2 regions of the Streptomyces sp. NPDC002044 genome follow, and region 2 is predicted to be linked to the other one. Evidence: predicted binding sites of a transcription regulator. Region 2 holds the regulator's gene; the other holds the start of a gene.
What was found. The regulator HspR, encoded in region 2, represses chaperone genes until heat shock. The targets are predictions, from matches to a motif close to TTGAGNNNNNNNNNCTCAA.
Positions count from the first base shown of each region.

Region 1: lon (endopeptidase La) is a predicted target of HspR. The motif match lies at 1,425-1,443, and genes of this name have one in related genera.

Region 1 is NZ_JBEOXU010000006.1:57,606-67,419, reverse strand. It holds gene ABT106_RS03125 (SGNH/GDSL hydrolase family protein) at 1-248, opposite strand, end outside; gene ABT106_RS03120 (PadR family transcriptional regulator) at 235-804, opposite strand; gene ABT106_RS03115 (nuclear transport factor 2 family protein) at 891-1,319, shown strand; gene lon (endopeptidase La) at 1,466-3,871, shown strand; gene ABT106_RS03105 (MarR family winged helix-turn-helix transcriptional regulator) at 4,005-4,445, shown strand; gene ABT106_RS03100 (hypothetical protein) at 4,524-5,297, opposite strand; gene ABT106_RS03095 (sensor histidine kinase) at 5,769-8,834, shown strand; gene ABT106_RS03090 (roadblock/LC7 domain-containing protein) at 8,831-9,304, shown strand; gene ABT106_RS03085 (DUF742 domain-containing protein) at 9,361-9,765, shown strand; gene ABT106_RS03080 (GTP-binding protein) at 9,746-9,814, shown strand, end outside.
Region 2 is NZ_JBEOXU010000032.1:6,703-16,516, forward strand. It holds gene clpB (ATP-dependent chaperone ClpB) at 1-507, opposite strand, end outside; gene ABT106_RS11300 (pyridoxamine 5'-phosphate oxidase family protein) at 646-1,059, shown strand; gene ABT106_RS11305 ((2Fe-2S)-binding protein) at 1,224-1,538, opposite strand; gene ABT106_RS11310 (helix-turn-helix transcriptional regulator) at 1,988-2,980, shown strand; gene ABT106_RS11315 (heat shock protein transcriptional repressor HspR) at 3,100-3,552, opposite strand; gene dnaJ (molecular chaperone DnaJ) at 3,554-4,765, opposite strand; gene grpE (nucleotide exchange factor GrpE) at 4,805-5,482, opposite strand; gene dnaK (molecular chaperone DnaK) at 5,482-7,329, opposite strand; gene ABT106_RS11335 (sugar transferase) at 7,673-8,203, shown strand; gene ABT106_RS11340 (heterodisulfide reductase-related iron-sulfur binding cluster) at 8,315-9,814, shown strand, end outside.

The sequences.
Region 1 (9,814 bases), on a different contig from region 2:
ACGGTGGCCAGACCGGGCCGCAGGGCCAGGGCGGGTGCCAGCTGCTCGGCGCGGACCTGCTTGGCGAGGCGCCCGCGCACCGCGAGGTTCGCGTACCGCAGCCCGGGTTCGGCGGCGGCGAGGTGCTCCGCGAGCCGGTCGGCCCAGCCGCGCAGGCCGGCGGTCTCGTCGCCGTCTCCGACCCCTTCGGTCTGGCTGTCGCCGAGGGCCACGTAGCGCCCGAATCCGGGGTACTCAGTGCTCGGCACCGGGCACCTGCCGCTCCCGCAGGACCGCCGCGGTGCTCCGGCACCAGTCCCGGTGCTCCTCCTCGAAGGCCAGGCCGCGCCGACAGGTCAGGTACGGGCCGATCGGCCGGCCGCGGCGCAGGAACTCCTCCTCGTCCGCGTCGCCGCGCAGCCGGACCAGCAGCTTGGAGAGCAGCTCGATCTTGGCCTCGGCGGCCGCCGCGCGCGCGTCCAGCTGCTCGATCACCGGCCCCGTCCCGAGACGGTCGACGGCCTGGACCTTGACCAGCAGGTCGTCGCGGATGAAGGAGGGCTTCGAGGGGACCGCCGCGAACCGCTCCAGCTCGGCGAGGCCCGTGCCGGTGACGCGGAACAGCCGCTTGTTGGGCCGGGACTCCTGGACCACCTGCCGGCCGACGACCATGCCCTCGGCCTCCAGCCTGGCCAGCTCGGCGTACAGCTGCTGGGGCTGGGCGTGCCAGAAGTTCGCGACGCCGAGGCCGAACTCCTTGGCCAGTTCGTACCCGCTGAAGTCGCCACCCAGCAGAGCCGCCAGTACGGCGTGTCTCAAAGCCACCGCGGCGCCCCCTTCCGCTCTCTCGTCCGGACCCGCATCCTACTCATGAACAAGACTAGTCATGTTTTTGAGTATCTGGAGGGTCCATGGAAACCGCCGCACGCTTCCGCGCCGCCGTCGAGACGCGCGACCTCGCCGCGCTGACGGAGCTGTTCACCGAGGACGTCCGCCTGTACAGCCCGGTGAAGTTCACCCCCTTCGAAGGGCGGTCCGCGGTCCTCGGGCTCCTCGGCGTGCTGCTGCGCACCTTCGAGGACTTCCGCTACGTCGGCCGCCTCGACGGCGCGGCCGAGACGACCTCCGACGGCAAGGAGGCGCCGTCGCAGATCCTGATCTTCCGGGCCACGGTCGAGGGCAAGGAGATCCACGGCATGGACCTGTTCCAGTTCGACGCCGCGGGCCTGATCAAGGAGCTGACGGTGATGGTGCGCCCCCTGTCGGCCGTCCAGACCCTCGGCGCGGCGGTCCTGAAGGGACTCCAGGCCGACGGCCCGGTCCCCGGCCCCGCGAGCTGACCGCCCTCGTTCCCCCGGCCGGCCCGGCACCGGCCGTCACCTCGGGTGACATCCCGTTCGCCCGAGGCGAACGGGATGGGGGGAACATTGCGGGGCTCACGTGCATTGAGTCGGCATAGCTCAACTTCACTGCCGGAGGGAAGATCATGGCTTCGACGTCCGAAACGCTCACCCTGCCCGTACTGCCGCTCGACGACGAGGTCGTACTGCCAGCGATGGTCGTTCCGCTGGACCTGTCCGACGCCGAGGTGCGGGGAGCCGTGGAAGCGGCCCAGGCCGCGGCGGGCGGGGGGAAGCCCCGGGTGCTGCTCGTGCCGCGGATCGACGGGACGTACGCGGGGACCGGGGTGCTCGGGACCGTCGAGCAGGTGGGACGGCTCTCCGACGGCGACCCCGGGGCGCTCATCCGCGGCCGCGAGCGGGTCCGCATCGGGGCCGGGACCACCGGGCCGGGGGCGGCGCTCTGGGTCGAGGGCGAGACCGTCGGCGAGGACGTGCCCGAGCCGCTGCCCGGGCACGTCGCCGAGCTCGTCAAGGAGTACAAGGCCCTCGCCACGAGCTGGCTCAGGAAGCGCGGGGCCTGGCAGGTCGTGGACCGGGTCCAGCAGATCGAGGGCGTCTCCGCCCTCGCGGACAATTCCGGCTACTCGCCCTTCCTGACCCTGGCCCAGAAGGTGGAACTGCTGGAGACGGCCGACCCCGTCGCCCGCCTCCGCCTCGCCGTCAGGACGCTCGGCGACCACCTCGCCGAGCAGGACGTCGCCGAGTCCATCGCCAAGGACGTCCAGGACGGGGTCGACAAGCAGCAGCGCGAGTTCCTGCTCCGGCGCCAGCTGGAAGCCGTGCGCAAGGAACTGCGCGAGCTGAACGGCGAGGAGGACGGGGCCGAGTCCGACGACTACCGTGCCCGCGTCGAGGCCGCCGACCTCCCCGGGAAGGTCCGCGAGGCCGCGCTCAAGGAGGTCGAGAAGCTGGAGCGGGCCAGCGACCAGAGCCCCGAGGGCTCCTGGATCCGCACCTGGCTGGACACCGTCCTCGAACTGCCCTGGAACGAGCGGACCGAGGACCGGTACGACATCCGCGGCGCCCGCGCCGTCCTCGACGCCGAGCACGCCGGGCTGAGCGACGTGAAGGACCGCATCACCGAGTACCTGGCCGTCCGCAAGCGGCGCGGCGAGCGCGGCATGGGCGTCGTCGGCGGCCGGCGCGGCGGCGCCGTGCTCGCCCTCGTCGGCCCGCCCGGCGTCGGCAAGACCTCCCTCGGGGAGTCCGTCGCGCACGCCATGGGCCGCACGTTCGTCCGGGTAGCGCTCGGCGGCGTACGGGACGAGGCGGAGGTGCGCGGGCACCGCCGGACCTACGTCGGCGCCCTGCCGGGCCGGATCGTACGGGCCATCAAGGAGGCCGGCTCGATGAACCCGGTGATCCTCCTCGACGAGATCGACAAGGTCGGCTCCGACTTCCGCGGCGACCCCGCGGCCGCCCTGCTGGAGGTCCTGGACCCCGCCCAGAACCACACGTTCCGCGACCACTACCTGGAGGTCGAGCTCGACCTCAGCGACGTGGTCTTCCTCGCCACCGCCAACGCCCTGGAGTCCATCCCGGAGGCCCTGGCCGACCGGATGGAACTCGTACGGCTCGACGGGTACACCGAGGACGAGAAGGTCGTCATCGCCCGCGACCACCTCCTCCCGCGCCAGCTGGAGCGGGCCGGGCTCGCCGCCGACGAGGTGGTCCTGGAGGAGGACGCGCTGCGCAGGCTCGCCGGGGAGTACACCCGCGAGGCGGGCGTGCGCACCCTGGAGCGGTCCCTCGCCCGGCTGCTGCGCAAGGTGGCCTCCCAGCACGAGCTGGGGGAGCGCGAACTGCCCTTCAGCATCGGCGCCGGCGATCTGCGCGGGCTGATCGGGCGCCCGCACCACGTACCGGAGTCCGCCCAGGACCCGTCCGAGCGGCGCACCGCCGTCCCCGGCGTGGCCACCGGCCTGGCGGTCACCGGCGCCGGCGGGGACGTGCTGTTCGTGGAAGCCTCGCTCGCCGACCCCGAGACGGGGGCCGCCGGGCTCACGCTCACCGGCCAGCTCGGCGACGTCATGAAGGAGTCGGCGCAGATCGCGCTCAGCTTCCTGCGCTCGCACGGCGCGGAACTGGAACTCCCGGTGGCCGACCTGAAGGACCGGGGCGTGCACATCCACTTCCCGGCGGGCGCGGTGCCCAAGGACGGGCCGAGCGCGGGCATCACCATGACGGCGGCGCTCGCCTCGCTGCTCTCCGGACGCCAGGTGCGCACCGACGTGGCGATGACCGGCGAGGTCTCGCTGACCGGGCGGGTGCTGCCGATCGGCGGGGTCAAGCAGAAGCTGCTGGCCGCGCACCGGGCCGGGCTGACCACGGTGATCATCCCGAAGCGGAACGAGGCGGACCTGGACGACGTTCCGGCGGAGGTGCTGGAAGGGCTGGAGGTGCACCCGGTGACGGACGTACGGCAGGTCCTGGAGATCGCCCTGGCCGGGGCGGCCGCCCCGGCGGTACCCGTCACGGCGGTCGCCTGACCGGTTGCCTGACCGGCGCCGCCTGACCGGCGCCGCCCGGACGGCCCGGGGTCCCGCTGCGGCGGGGCCCCGGGCCGCCGGTGCGTCCGCTGCGAAATACTGGGCGCCCACCCCACCAGCGAAGGAGCGGTACGTGCACGGGAGAGAAGACCAGGAGTTCCTTGCCCTGGAGCGGGAGCTGTCCGTCTTCCTCCGGCGGGCCCGGGCCTCCTCCGGGGAGATGGCCCGCGAGCTCCACCCGGAACTGGAACCCGCCGCGTACGGGCTCCTCACCCGTCTGGAGGCCGCCGGCCGCCAGCGGGCCACCGAACTCGCCGCGTACTTCGGCGTCGGCAAGGCCACCATGAGCCGGCAGCTGCGGGCCCTGGAGGTGCTGGGTCTGGTGGCCCGCGAACCCGATCCCGCCGACGGGCGGGCCTTCCTGGTCGGCCTCACGGACGAGGGCCGCGAGCGCTTCCTGCGGGTGCGCGACGCCCGGCGCGAGCAGTACATGCGCAAGCTCGCCGACTGGGACCGCGGCGAGGTGGCGGAACTGGCCCGCCTGCTGAACCAGTTGAACACGGGAGCCGAATAGCACCCCGGGCCCTCCCGCCGGGGCCCTCCCGCCGGTGGTCCTCCCGCCGGGGGCCGCGCGGTACCTTCCGCCCCGCGCCTACAGCTCCGCGTACGCCGCCGAGGCGTCGTCGTGGCGCTTGTGGCGGGTCCGCGGACGCGCCGGGTCGGACTCGATGGTGCGGACCCGGGCGATCAGGCCCTGCGCGCCCTCCTTCCGCAGGACCGCCAGGCACTGCGCCCAGTCGCCCTCCCCGAACGTGTCCGTCCACCGGCTCGCCCCGTCCGTCAGCGCGGCCACCGCCCGGACCTCGCCGCGCGGGGTGCGCCCCGTCACCGCGCGGGCCGCCACCGCCGGGTCCGCCGCCGCCGTGAAGAAGCCGCCCTCGGCGTTCCGCAGCGCGTCCGTCGCGGTCACCGAGCGCAGCACCTCCCGCGGGACCCGGTCCAGCCGGTCGTCGAGCACCGCCGTCACCTCGCCGCCGGGCGCCTGGAGGAGCAGGACGGAGTCCGAGAGCACCAGGTGCTCCACGTACGCCGCGTCCCACCGGACGACGACCACCGTCGCCTGGGGCGTCCGTACGTGAGAAAGGTCACAGGCGTCGCCGTGCGCCCCGGCCGTGGCGCGGACGGCCTCCGCCAGGATCCGGTCCAGGGGCAGGTCCGGCCGCGATCCGGACAGTTCGGTCAACCGGCCGCCGAGCCGCGCCGCGAACCACGGCACCCCGTGCACGCACCCGTCCCCGTCCCGCGGCGGGGTGACTCCGTCCAGGGCCACCAGAACGCCCCCGCCCGCGGCGGGCATCGCGGCCGACAGCCAGTCCTCATTGGGGCGTTCCGGGTCGCCGGGGGCCGAGGCGAGGTCGATGCGCATGAGGACATACTGCCCCTCTGCGACCAGGGGCGCACGGCCAGGTCCGTACCCGTTCCGGGGCGGGCGGACGGGCCGCCGGGGCGCCGCCGCGGGGGCCGGCCGGCCTCGCTGAGCGGCGGCGGCGGACCTGTGGGCGGGCATACTGCCAAAGCCTCCGTCGATCTTTCAACCGCCTGTCCACGGACGCGCTCTGACACCGGGTGCCCGAGTTGGTCGCCAACTCATCCGTGATGTTCACTCGTTCGAGTGGCCGGGTGGGCGATGGGCGGCTCTCTCCCCGACACACTGCAAAGGTCTGTGGCGGTACGAGGAGGCAGGGGGCGTTTACTTGTTGACCGGCCGTTACCTCGGCCACACGAGTAGACGAGCAAGAGCACACGTACAGGATTGCGAGCACCGGTGCAGAAGAAGCGGTCTCGGAAGAACGGCACCGCCATAGACGGCCCGGCACCCGCAGGACGCCGCGTCCGCGTGCGCCGCAGGCTGGTCGTGGGCGTAGCCGTCGCCGGCCTCACCGTCCTCGTGGCCGGCGCGCCAGCCGTCGTCTCCGCCACGAGAGAACTCAACGACTCCCAGAACCTGGTCGTCCTCGCGGAGCAGACCCGGCAGAGCCTCACCCTCGCGCACCTCCTCGGCGACGAACGCGACGCGGTCGTCGAGTACGCCGCCAAGGGCCGCCCCGGCGCCGCCAAGGCGCCCGTGGACGAACGCACCGCCCGCACCGACCGGCAGCTCACCGAGGTCCAGGCCGACGCCGACGAGCAGACCGCCCGCGCCCTCGGCCGGCTCCGGACCGTCCGCACCGAGGCCGTCGACGGCAAGGGCAGCGCGCTGGCCGCGCACCAGGCGTACGCCGGCCTCATCGCCGAACTCCTCGCCCCCGGCGACCGGCTCACCGAACTCACCCCGCCGCGCGCCGTCGGCGCCCTCGCCACCACCCGGCCGATGGCCCCCCTCGGCCAGGCCGTGGAGCAGGCCTCCGCCACCCGTGGACTGCTGCTGGCCGCGCTGGCCGTCCCGAAGGGGGAGCAGTCCCCCAACTCCGCCGTCGTGGACGAGCTCACCACCGCCGCGCAGCGGTCCCGGGTACGGGAACAGGCCGCCCTGGAGGACTTCGCCCGGGCCGCCCGGCCCGACGTGCGCCAGACGCTGGCCGCCACCGTCACCGGCCCCGAGGTCAAGGCGGCCGACGACTACCTCAAGCGCCTCACCGACCGGCCCACCCTGACTCCGGCCGACCGCAAGACCGACGGCGCCGCCGTCGGCTCCGCGCTCACCTCCCGTCTCGACCGCATGAGGTCCGTGGAGTCGACGCTCGCGGGCCAGCGGGCCACCGCGCTCGCCTCCCTGCGCGACGACGACGTGACCCGGCTGGAGACCGTGGTCGGCCTGCTGGGCGTGCTGTTCCTCTTCAGCATCGGCTTCTCCACCGCCGTCGCGCGCTCGCTCACCCGGCCGCTGTCGGTCCTGCGCCGCGGCGCGGAGCGGCTGGCGACGCCGGAGGGCTCGGTGGAGCCGGTCCGGTTCACGGGCCGCAACGACGAGTTCGCCGAGGTCGTCCGCCACCTCAACGCCGTACGGGACCAGACGGTCTCCCTGCACACGCGGATCGCCGGTCTCGACGCCGACCGCCGCCGCCTGATCGGCCGCAACGAGGCGCTGGCCGGCGGCCGCGAGGTGCTGGAGGAAGAGCTGACGAAGCTCCGGGCGGGCCTGGAGGAACACCGCCGCGTCATGTCGACGACCTCGGTCTCCCTGTCGCTGAGGACCCTGGGACTGGTGGAACGCCAGCTCGCGGTCATCGAGGAGCTGGAGTCCAAGGAGCAGGACCCGGACCGGCTGGCGACCCTGTTCAAGCTCGACCACCTGGCGACCGTGATGCGCCGCCACAACGAGAACCTGCTGGTCCTCGCCGGGCAGGAGCACGGCCACGGCCAGGCGGCACCGGTGCCGCTGGTCGACGTGATGCGGGCCGCCGTCAGCGAGATCGAGCGCTACGAGCGCGTCGACCTCGCGGCACTGCCCTCCTTCACCCAGGTCGCCGGGCACGCGGCCGACGACATCTCGCACGTGGTCGCCGAACTGCTGGAGAACGCCACCACGTTCTCGCCGCCGGACGCCAAGGTGAAGGTGTCCGGCCGGCTGCTGGACTCCGGTGACGCGGTGATCTCCGTCGTCGACGAGGGCATCGGGATCACCGCGGACCGGCTGGAAGCGCTGAACCTCCGGCTGTCCACCCCCGAGGCGTACGACGAGGAGCCCGAGGCGGAACACGGCCTGGGCCTCGGCCTGTACGTGGCCGGGCGGCTGGCCGCACGGCACGGGGTCACCGCCGAACTGCGGGCCCCCCGGCACGGCGGCACCGAGGCCCTGGTGGTCGTACCGGCCGCCCTGCTGCCCACGACCCCGTCCACCTCGGCGATCCACGCGCTGGGCATCCCGGGAGCATCCGCGCTGCACCTGCCGGGTGTGATCGCGGAGGCGAACGAGAACACGCTGCCGACCCGCCGGCGCGGCGAGGCCCCGGCGCAGGAGCCCCGGGCGGCCGCCCCGGCGGAGCCCGAGGCGTCGGGCCTGCCGGGCTGGGCCGCCGACCAGGCCGAGCCCGTGACGTACGCCGACGAGGCCGAGCCGGGCGCGTACGCCGACGAGGCCGACCCCGGAGCGGAGCCCGGCGCAGCCGTCGACCCGGTCCCGGGCGCGCACGCGGCCCCGGACACCGATGATGCCGACGAGTCCGGCGCCGAGGCGGAGCACGGGCCGTTCCCGCCCGCCGCCCGGCCCGAGGCCACCGCGGCCGTGCTGCCGCTGTCCGCGATGCCCGCCGCCGCGGAGACGCCGGCCACGGACCCGGCGGAGGAGGCCGACGCGGCCTTCACCGGTCCGGCCCCGGGCCCGGACGCGGACGCCGTCCACCCCGAGCCCGCCGAGGAGATGCTCGCCCGGGTGGTCCCGGACGCCGACGGCCCGGCGGAGCAGCTGCCCCCGGCCGACCAGGTGTTCACCGTCCCCGCGGGTCCCGCCCCCGGGGAGCAGCTCCTCGCCCGGCTCGTCCCCGACGCGGAACCCACCGCGCCGGAGCCCGGCCCGGAGCCCGTACCGGACCTCGCACCGGAGTCCGCGTACGCCCCGGAGCGCGCCCCCGCTCCCGCGCCGGAGGCGGAGCCGCACGCCGCGGCCCCGGCCCCCGCTCCCGCGCCGGAGGCGGAGCCGCACGCCCACGCCGCCGCCGAAGGCAGCTGGCTGCCCCGCCAGGGCAGCCACCCGGCCGATCCCGCCGAGGCCGTCACGGACAAGGGCCTGCCGAAGCGGACCCCGCGCGCGGTGGCCGGCGCCCGTACCGAGGAGGCACGGCCCGAGCCGCCGCGCCGGGTCGACGCCGACGAGCTGCGCCGCCGCCTCGGCGGGTTCTACCAGGGGGCCCAGGACGGGCGCCGCGTCATCGCGGCCGAACTCGCGGGCGACCAGGACCACACGCAGGACCGGGGGCAGGGTCAGACCGATCAGGGGGACACCGCACAGGAGGCACGCACATGACCGCGCCCAGTACGTACGGACTGAGCACCCAGGCCCGCAACCTGCAGTGGCTGCTGACCGACCTGGTCGAGGAGGTCCCCGGCGTCAACTCCGTCGCCGTCGTCTCCTCGGACGGGCTCCTGCTGCTCTCCTCCGAGCCAGGAGCGGATTCCCCGCAGGGCCGGCCCAGGGGCCCGCGCGGAGCCTCGGCCGATCTGGCCACCATCGTCTCCGGCCTGGGCAGCCTCACCACCGGCGCCGCCGCCCTCATGGACGGCGGCTCCGTCAAACAGACCATGGTGGCGATGGAGCACGGCTCCGTCTTCGTCATGGCCATCAGTGACGGCTCCCTGCTCGGCGTGCACGCCACGCCCGACTGCGACATGAGCGTCGTCGCCTACCACATGGCCCTGTTCGTCGGCCGCGCCGGCCACGTCCTGACCCCCGAAGTCCGCAGCGAGCTGCGCCAGTCGATGGAGAAAACCCCGTGAGGAGTCCGGCCTCCGACCGGCTGCCGATATCCGGCCCGCCGACGTCCGGCCCGCCGATATCCGGCGGCCCGACAGCCGGCCGGCCGATACCCGGCCTGCCGGTACGCGGCGCCGACCGCCGTACCGCCCGCGTCCGCCCGTACTCCCTCACGGGCGGCCGCACCCGCTTCGCGCACGTCCTGCTCGTCGAGACCTTCGTAGCGGCCCTGGACACCAAGGCGTCGGAGCCGCGGAAGCCCGACCGGATGCCCGAGATGCCCGCCATCGTCGAGGTGTGCCGCCGCATGCGCACGATCGCCGAGATCGCGGCGCTGCTGAAGCTGCCCCTCGGCGTGGTCCGCGTGCTCGTCAGCGACCTCGCCGACCAGGGACGGATCCGCGTGTACGGCAGTGGCCACGGCACCGGCCGGCCCGAACGCGCGCTGCTGGAAAGGGTGCTCAGTGGGCTCCGCCGTCTCTGACCGGCCGGCGTCGGCCGACGAGTCCGTACAGGCTTGGCAGTACGACCGC
Region 2 (9,814 bases):
GAAGTCGGTGCCGAACTTCTCCAGGGCCTTGTACTGGCCCTCGGGGTCGGGGCTGGTCACCCGCCGTCCTCCTCGTGCGTTCTCGAAGGCGGCCAGCAGCTTCTTCGCGCTCGCGCCCTGGCCGGAAAGTGCCTCACCGGCGGCGCCGCCCTTGGCGGCCGTACCGATGAGGAGGTGTTCGGTGGAGAGGTAGTCGTCGCCGAGCTTCCCGGCCTGGGCGTCGGCCTCGGCCAGTACGGCGAGCAGCTCGCGGGTGGGCTGCGGCGGCGCGACCGTGGAGCCGGTGACGCTGGGCAGGGCGGCGAGCAGCCGCTCGGCCGCGGCCCGTACGGCCGCCTGGTCGGCGTCCGTGGCCACGAGCAGGTCGACGACGTTCTCGTTGTCCTCGCCGGCGAGCAGGGCCAGCAGCAGGTGCGCGGGGGTCAGATAGGCATGGCCGTCCTTGACGGCCCGGCTGGTGGCCGCGTTCAGCGCGTCCCGGCTCTTGTTGGTCAGCTCGGCGTCCACTGCGCTTCTCCTCTCCCCCAAGGGGTAACCATGACAGAGTCGACTTATGCAAAGTTGAGTCTAGTCCACTCAAGGTGAAGAACGGTACTCCTGCGGGCACCCGTAGGCGCGTCCGGCCGTGGACGTACGCTTCGGGCCATGTCCCATGACGTACTCAACCCGACGCCCGAGTACCTCGCCTTCTGGCGGGAACGGCACGTCTGCACGCTGACCACGCACCGCCCCGACGGCTCCCCCCACGTGGTGCCGGTCGGCGTGACGTACGACCCGGAGGCCGGCCTGGCCCGGGTGATCAGCAACCGGCACAGCAGGAAGGTCCGCAACATCCTGATGGCCGCCGCCGCGGAGCCGGGCGGGGCGAGGGTCGCGGTCTGCCAGATGGAAGGGCGCCGCTGGGCCACCCTGGAGGGGCGCGCGGTGGTCCGTACGGACGAGGCGTCGGTCGCCGACGCGGTGGCGCGCTACGCGGTGCGCTACGGGCGGACCCCCTCGCCCAACCCCGACCGCGTGGTCGTGGAGATCACCCTGCAACGGGCCATGGGCCGGGCCTGAGGGCGCACGGCGCCACCAGGGGCGGAACCGGGCCGCACCACTTTCAACTTGTCCGGTCGATCACTGGACGCGGACATCACAACGGCGCCATCGTGGTCAGGTCCACGATGGCGCCGCTGTGTGGGGGTAGCGCCTGAGCGATCTGCAACGACGGGGGAATCGCTTCAGGCACTGCGGGGGGTGGCGGTGGTGATGTCGGGTTCGAAGAGCTGGTGATCGCGCTGATCAAGATTGACGAAGACCATTCCGTAGCGCACTTCGCAGCGGACGGGCTGCGGTGCGCCCCTGGGACGGCGCAGGCACCGGTAGGCACGTACGTCCTCGTCCTCCTCGCGCACGACGACGATCGGCTGACCGAACAGGGTGACCATCAGCGAGTCCCCGGAGTACGGGATCGCGGTGGCAAGGTCGATGAACTGCCAGCCGGAACGGTAGGCAGAGGCCATTTCGCGGCGGAAACCGCGGTCGTCGGGGGTCATGCGTCCGACGACTTCCCACCCACACCCCAGCCGCTGTCGGACCGCGCGCCGGCCGGCGCGCTGCCCCAGCCGCTGTCGTCCTTGGGCGACGACGGTCCCCAGCCGCTGTCGGCCCGGACACTTCCCCAGCCGCTGTCGCTCTTGCCGGGTGTTCCCCAGCCGCTGTCATCACTGGTGACACCGGCCCCCCAGCCGCTGTCGGCGGGAGCGCTGCCCCAGCCGCTGTCCGCGAGCGAGATTCCACCGACAGCAGCAGCCGTAGAGAGAGCAATGGCAGCCACCGAGCGAAGCAATTTCTTGTACATGGTCGACGTTGTCCTCACTTGATGGATTCCTCTCCCCCGCATCTCAGACGATGACTGATCGAGCCACGCCATTGCCACCGTGGCGATGCATCATGTTCCTGTACATGCAGGACCCTGGGGGTGGGAGATTTGCCGATTATGCGCATGAACCAGACACATCCCCATGCGGTGACGGACCTGTGCGACCTGGGGGCAGAGCTGTACGCAAGTGCCCTCAGCTCCGGCCGAATCGCCCGCGAGGAGGTCGATCAGGTGCCCTGCCTGCTGGAATTCGCGCTGCTGCACCCTGATCCCGACGACGACAACTGGCTCCGCCCGGTTCCACCGTCGGTCGCACTGGCCCAACGGCTCCACCCGCTGGAACGGGAGATCCTGCACCGCAGGCGCTCCTCGATCGAGCTCGCCGAAGCGTTTGAGCCATTCATGGCCATCAGCGCGCTGACTCCCGCGCCCACGCACGCGATCACGGTGCTGGAGGGATTCAACAGGATCAACGCGGCGCTCAACGTCGCCACCGCCGAGTGCCAGGCGGAGATGCTCACCATCCAGCCGGGCGGCGGGCGTTCGGAGAACATACTCAACCAGGCGATCGAGCGCGACCAGCCGCTCATCCGGCGGGGCGTCAGCATGCGCACCCTGTACCAGCACACCGTCCGGCACAGCCGGGGCACCATGGCCTACGTCGACCGGATGGCCAGTGGCAAGGTCGAAATCCGGACACTCGAGGAACTGGTCGAGCGGCTGATCATCTGCGACGAATCGGTCGCTTTCATACCGGCCAGCGACGACCAGCAGATCGCCCTGGAACTGCGCCACCCGGCACTCGTGCGCTACCTGGTCCGCGTCTTCGAGCAGCTGTGGCGCCGCGCCACCCCCCTCAACGAGCAGATCCCGTACGACCCGACGCCCTCCGGGATCTCCGGCGTGCAGCGCTCCATCGCCCAGCTCCTCGTCGAGGGACACGTGGACGAGGCCATCGCCCGCCGCCTCGGCATGAACGTCCGCACCTGCCGCGCGCACATCGCCAAGCTGGCCACCGCCCTGGGCAGCGGCAGCCGCGCCCAGCTGGGCTACCTGATCGCCCAGTCGGGCATCCTCGGCCGCGTCTCGGGCCCGGCCGGCCGGCCGCCGCTGTAGGGGCCGACGCTGTAGGGGCCGCCGCTGTAGGGGCCGACGCTGTAGGGCCGATGCGCCGCGCGTACGCGAAGGCCCCGCCCGGAGCGTTCCCGGGCGGGGCCTTCGGCGTACGGCGAACGTCAGTCCAGCGGACGCTTCGGCGTCGGGCGCCACACCACCAGGGCGCTGCCCGGCTGCGGGGCCTGGTACGGGACCAGGTCGCGCCGGTACGAGGCGTGCACCTGGGCCTCGCGCGCCTGGAGCGCGGCGGCCGCGCCGTCCACCGCGGAGGCGAGCTCGGCCACGCGCTGCTGGAGCGCGGTGACCTGGTTCTCCAGCTCGATGATCCGCTTGATGCCCGCCAGGTTGATGCCCTCGTCCTGGGACAGCGCCTGCACCGTGCGGAGCAGTTCGATGTCCCGGGCCGAATAGCGCCGGCCGCGGCCCGCCGTGCGGTCCGGGCAGACCAGGCCGAGCCGGTCGTACTGCCGCAGGGTCTGCGGATGCAGACCCGAGAGCTGGGCGGCCACCGAGATCACGTAGACCGGGGTCTCGTCGGTCAGTTGATAGGGATTCCTCCGGCGGCCGTCCATGTCATGCTCCCTTCGCGGACTCGAACAGCGCGGAGCGCGGGTCCTCCGCCCCGGTCGCCTCGCGGTACTTCTCCAACGCCTCGCGCGCCTCGTCCGACAGCTCCGCGGGGACGGCCACCTCGACCGTCACCAGCAGGTCACCGCGGGTGCCGTCCTTGCGGACCGCGCCCTTGCCGCGGGCCCGCATGGTGCGGCCGCCCGGCGTGCCCGGCGGCAGCTTCAGCGTCACCGAGGGGCCGTTCAAGGTCGGGACCTTGATGTCGGCGCCCAGGGCGGCCTCGGCGAAGGTCACCGGGACGGTCACCGTCAGGTTGTCGTCCTTGCGACCGAACACCGGGTGCGCGTCGACGTGCACGACGACGTAGAGGTCGCCGCCGGGACCGCCGCGCTCGCCCGGCGCGCCCTTGCCCCGCAGCCGGATCCGCTGGCCGTCGGAGACGCCCGCCGGGATCCGGACCTGCATGGTGCGGGAGCTGCGGGCGCGCCCGCTGCCCTTGCAGATGTCGCAGGGGTGCTCCGCGATCAGGCCGCGGCCCTTGCAGTCCGCGCACGGGTCGGTCAGGGAGAAGCCGCCGCCGCTGCCCCGCGAGACCTGGCCGGTGCCGACACAGGTCGGGCACACCCGGGGGGTGCCGTTCTTGTCGCCGGTGCCCGAACAGGCCCTGCAGGGCGCCTGCGAGGACATCCGGAGCGGGACCGTGGCCCCGTCCACCGCCTCCGTGAAGGAGAGGGTGACCTCCGACTCGACGTCCTGGCCCCGGCGCGGCTGGGTACGGGTGCCCGTACCGGCGCCGGCGCCGGCTCCGCCGCGGTTGAACAGGCCGCCGAAGACGTCGCCCAGACCGCCGCCGAAGCCGCCGCCCGGGCCGCCCTGCTGCGGCTGCTGGCCGCCGAAGAGGTCGCCGAGGTCGAAGTTGAACGAGCCGCCGCCCCCGCCCGGACCGGGACGACCGCCACGATCGAAGAGGGCGCCGTTGCCGAACAGGGAGCGGGCCTCGTCGTACTCCTTGCGCTTCTTGGGGTCACCGAGGATGTCGTTCGCCTCGGAGATCTCCTTGAAGCGCTCCTCGGCCGAGGCGTCGCCCTTGTTGGCGTCCGGGTGGAACTCGCGGGCGAGCTTCCGGTACGCCTTCTTGATCTCGGCCTCGGTGGCGTCCTTCGGGACACCGAGGACCTTGTAGTAGTCCTTCTCGACGAAGTCCTTCGTGTTCATCCCCGGTGTCCCTCCTCTCGTGCCTCTACGTGTGGTGCATCAGCCCTTGTCGGGGGCATCCGCGTCCTTGTCCGACGGTGCTTCGCCCTCCGCGTCGGCGGAGTCGGAGCCCGCGGACTTGGGGGCCGCGCCCGGCTGGGGCTCGGCCACCGCGACCCGTGCGGGGCGGATCGTACGCTCGCCGATCCGGTAGCCCGGCTGCAGGACCGCCACGCAGGTCGTCTCGGTGACGTCCGGCGCGTACGAGTGCATGAGGGCCTCGTGGATCGTCGGGTCGAAGGGCTCGCCCTCCTTGCCGAACTGCTGGAGGCCCATCTTGGCGGCGACCGTCTCAAGCGATTCGGCCACCGACTTGAAACCGCCGACCAGCTCGCCATGCTCCCGCGCCCGGCCGACGTCGTCCAGGGTCGGGAGCAGTTCGGTCAGGAGGGACGCGACCGCGACCTCCTTGACGGTGATCCGGTCCCGGTCCACCCGGCGCCGGTAGTTCTGGTACTCCGCCTGAAGCCGCTGGAGGTCCGCGGTGCGCTCGGAGAGCGCCGTACGGGCCTGGTCCAGCTGCGCCAGCAGCGCCGTCTCCTGGCCGGCGGCCTGCGCGTCGTCCCCGGCCGGGGCCGCCGCCTCCTCCTTGGCGGAGTCGGCGGCCTTCGGCTCGTCGGGCGTGCCGTCGGCGGGGACTTCGGGCTTCTCGTCGAATCCCGGGGTCTCCTCCGACATCAGGCAGCGCCACCCTTCGGCTTCTCGTCGTCGACGATCTCGGCGTCGACCACGTCGTCGTCGGCCTTGGCCTGGCCCGCGTCACCGGCGGCGCCGGCCGCGCCCTGGGCGCCCTGCGCGTCGGCGTAGATCGCCTGGCCCAGCTTCTGGCTGACCGCGGCGAGCTTCTCCGTCGCGGTGCGGATCGCGGTGGTGTCCTCGCCCTTGAGGGTCTCCTTGAGCTCGGAGACGGCCGTCTCGACCTCGGTCCGGACGTCGGCCGGGACCTTGTCCTCGTTGTCCTTGACGAACTTCTCCGTCTGGTAGACGAGCTGCTCGCCCTGGTTGCGGGACTCGGCGGCCTCCTTGCGGCGCAGGTCCTCGTCCGCGTACTGCTCCGCCTCCTGGCGCATGCGGTCGACCTCGTCCTTGCCGAGCGAAGAGCCGCCGGTGACGGTCATCTTCTGCTCCTTGCCCGTGCCGAGGTCCTTGGCCGTGACGTGCATGATGCCGTTCGCGTCGATGTCGAAGGAGACCTCGATCTGCGGGACGCCACGCGGGGCCGGCGGCAGGCCGGTCAGCTCGAACATGCCGAGCTTCTTGTTGTACGCCGCGATCTCGCGCTCGCCCTGGTAGACCTGGATCTGCACGGACGGCTGGTTGTCCTCGGCCGTCGTGAAGATCTCGGACCGCTTGGTCGGGATCGTGGTGTTGCGCTCGATGAGCTTGGTCATGATGCCGCCCTTGGTTTCGATACCGAGGGACAGCGGGGTCACGTCGAGGAGCAGGACGTCCTTGACCTCACCCTTGAGCACGCCCGCCTGGAGGGTCGCGCCGATGGCGACGACCTCGTCCGGGTTGACGCCCTTGTTGGCGTCCTGACCGCCGGTGAGCTCCTTGACGAGCTCGGCGACGGCCGGCATGCGGGTGGAGCCGCCGACCAGGACCACGTGGTCGATCTCGGACAGCTGGATGCCGGCGTCCTTGATGACGTTGTGGAACGGGGTCTTGCAGCGGTCCAGGAGGTCCGAGGTGAGCTGCTGGAACTGGGCGCGCGTGAGCTTCTCGTCCAGGTGCAGCGGGCCCTCGGCGGAGGCCGTGATGTAGGGCAGGTTGATCGAGGTCTCCGTGGAGGAGGACAGCTCGATCTTCGCCTTCTCGGCGGCCTCGCGCAGGCGCTGGAGCGCCATCTTGTCCTTGCCCAGGTCGACGCCGTGGCCGTTCTGGAACTGCTTCACGAGGTAGTCGACGACGCGCTGGTCCCAGTCGTCGCCACCGAGGTGGTTGTCGCCGTTCGTCGCCTTCACCTCGACGACGCCGTCGCCGATCTCGAGGAGCGAGACGTCGAAGGTGCCGCCACCGAGGTCGAAGACCAGAATGGTCTGGTCGTCCTTGTCGAGACCGTAGGCCAGGGCGGCGGCCGTCGGCTCGTTGACGATGCGCAGGACGTTCAGGCCCGCGATCTCGCCGGCTTCCTTCGTCGCCTGACGCTCGGAGTCGTTGAAGTAGGCCGGGACGGTGATGACCGCGTCCGTGACCTTCTCACCCAGGTACGCCTCGGCGTCCCGCTTGAGCTTCTGCAGGATGAAGGCGCTCATCTGCTGCGGGTTGAAGTCCTTGCCATCCAGGTTGATCTTCCAGTCAGTGCCCATGTGGCGCTTGACGGAGCGGATGGTCCGGTCCACGTTCGTGACCGCCTGGCGCTTCGCGACCTCGCCGACGAGCACCTCGCCGTTCTTCGCGAAGGCGACGACGGACGGCGTGGTCCTGGCGCCCTCGGCGTTGGTGATGACGGTGGGCTCGCCGCCTTCCAGAACGCTGACGACGGAGTTAGTGGTGCCCAGGTCGATGCCGACCGCACGTGCCATTTCGATTCCTCCAGCTGACTTGAGTGGAACAGACTCAACCATGCATGATCGTCGCGCGTGCGTCAACAGAGCTGAGTCGAGCCGACTCAACCTTTAAGCCATCCTTACGCGCAACTACCGACCCCGGCCCGGCCCGCCGAAGCGTGCGGCGGCGGGGCCGGGGACCGGCTCCCGGCGGGCTCGCCGCGCGATCCACGGGACACCCCGCAGACGCCCCGGGGACGCCCGCGGGATGCCGCCGGGGGCGCGGTTCCACCCGAACGGCTCAGCGCTGGCACCCGTCCGGCCCCCGCCCGCCGCGCGGCGTGCCGGGCGCGCCGTCGCCGTGCGGGACCGTTTCGGCATGCCTCTGACGCTCGCCGCCCTCCCCCTCCCGCGGCCGGTCCGGCCGCCGGCGAAACGGGTGCTCGACCTCATCGGGGCCGCGATCCTGCTGGCCCTGTGCGCGGCGCCGCTCGCCCTGGCCGCCGCCGCGCTCGCGACCGCGCACGGCCGGCGGATCCTCGTACGGGAGCCCGCGGCGGGGCTCGCCGGGCGCCCGTTCCTGGCGTACCGGCTGCGCACGGACGGCGCGGGCCGGGCCGGGGCGGCGGTCGAACGGTGCGCCCTCGACGGGCTCCCGCAGCTCCTCAACGTGTTCCGCGGCGAGATGTCCCTGGTCGGCCCGCGCCCCGAGCCGCGTACGGACCGGCCCGACCGGCTGCTCGTTCGCCCCGGAATGACCGGATTGTGGCAGGTGAGCGCGCGCTCTGACCTGCCCTGGGAGGAGATGGCCCTGCTCGACCGGCACTATGTGGAGAGCCATTGGCTGGGGATGGATCTCGCGATCCTCGCTCAGACCCCTCGCGCGGCCTACCGGCACAGGTATGCCTGAGCGACACAGATCACCGCACGCTCGCCTACATTGCGGCGCGGAGAATGGGTAACCTCAAGCCTTGACTCAATAAGTTACCGCTTAGTAAGTCCCCGCCCGAGGAGCCCTTCCATGCAACTCGCCGCGATCATCGTGTCGCTGGTCCTGACCGTGGTCGGCGTCGCGCTGCTCGCACGAGCCGTGGCGCAGATCTACCGGTTCGTGAAGCTCGGCCAGCCCGTACCCGCGGGCAGCCGTACGGACGACCCGAAGGCTCGAACGCTCACCCTGGCCCGGGAGTTCCTCGGCCACAGCCGGATGAACCGCTGGGGCATCGTCGGCTTCGCGCACTGGTTCGTCGCGATCGGCTTCCTGACCCTGCCGCCGACGCTGGCGCAGGCGTACGGCCAGCTCTTCCAGGCCGACTGGACGCTGCCGGTCATCGGCGGCTTCCTGCCGTTCGAGATGTACATCGAGTTCATCGGCCTGATGACGGTCGTGGGCATCGTCGTCCTGATCGCGATCCGGCTGCTGAACCTGCCGTCGCGGGCCGGCCGCAAGTCCCGCTTCACCGGCTCGAAGGCCTGGCAGGCGTACTTCGTCGAGTACATCATCCTGACGATCGGCCTGGCGATCCTGGCCCTGCGCGGCCTCGAGGGCGCGATCCACCACGTGGACTCGTACGACCCGGCGTACTTCGTGTCGTACCCGCTGGTGCTGGCCTTCAAGGGACTCTCGCTCGGCACCCTGCAGAACGCCATCTACTTCACCGCGATGATCAAGATCGGCACGTCGCTGGTCTGGATGATCGTCGTCTCGCTCAACACCAACATGGGTGTCGCCTGGCACCGCTTCCTCGGCTTCCCGAACATCTGGTTCAAGCGGAACGCCGACGGCGCGGTCGCACTCGGCGAGCTGAAGCCGATGACGAGCGGCGGCAAGGAGATCGACTTCGAGGACCCGGGCGAGGACGACGTCTTCGGCGTCTCCCAGGTCGAGCAGTTCTCCTGGAAGGGCATCCTCGACTTCTCCACCTGCACCGAGTGCGGCCGCTGCCAGTCGCAGTGCCCCGCCTGGAACACCGGCAAGCCGCTGTCCCCGAAGCTCCTGATCATGTCGCTGCGCGACCACGCGCACGCCAAGGCCCCGTACCTGCTCGCGGGCGGCGGCAAGGACATGGAGGGCAACGAGAAGGCCACGGCGGAGCAGCTGAAGGACGTCCCCGCGGCCGCCCTCGCCGAGGCCGAGCGCCCGCTGATCGGGACGGCCGAGGAGAACGGCGTCATCGACCCGGACGTCCTGTGGTCCTGCACGACCTGCGGCGCGTGCGTGGAGCAGTGCCCGGTCGACATCGAGCACATCGACCACATCGTCGACATGCGGCGCTACCAGGTGATGATCGAGAGCGCGTTCCCGTCGGAGGCGGGCACGATGCTCAAGAACCTGGAGAAGAAGGGCAACCCCTGGGGCCTGGCCAAGAAGCAGCGCGTCGAGTGGACGAAGGAGGTCGACTTCGAGGTCCCGATCATCGGGAAGGACGCGGAGGACCTCTCGGAGTTCGACTACCTGTACTGGGTCGGCTGCGCGGGCGCGCTGGAGGACCGGGCCAAGAAGACGACGAAGGCCTTCGCG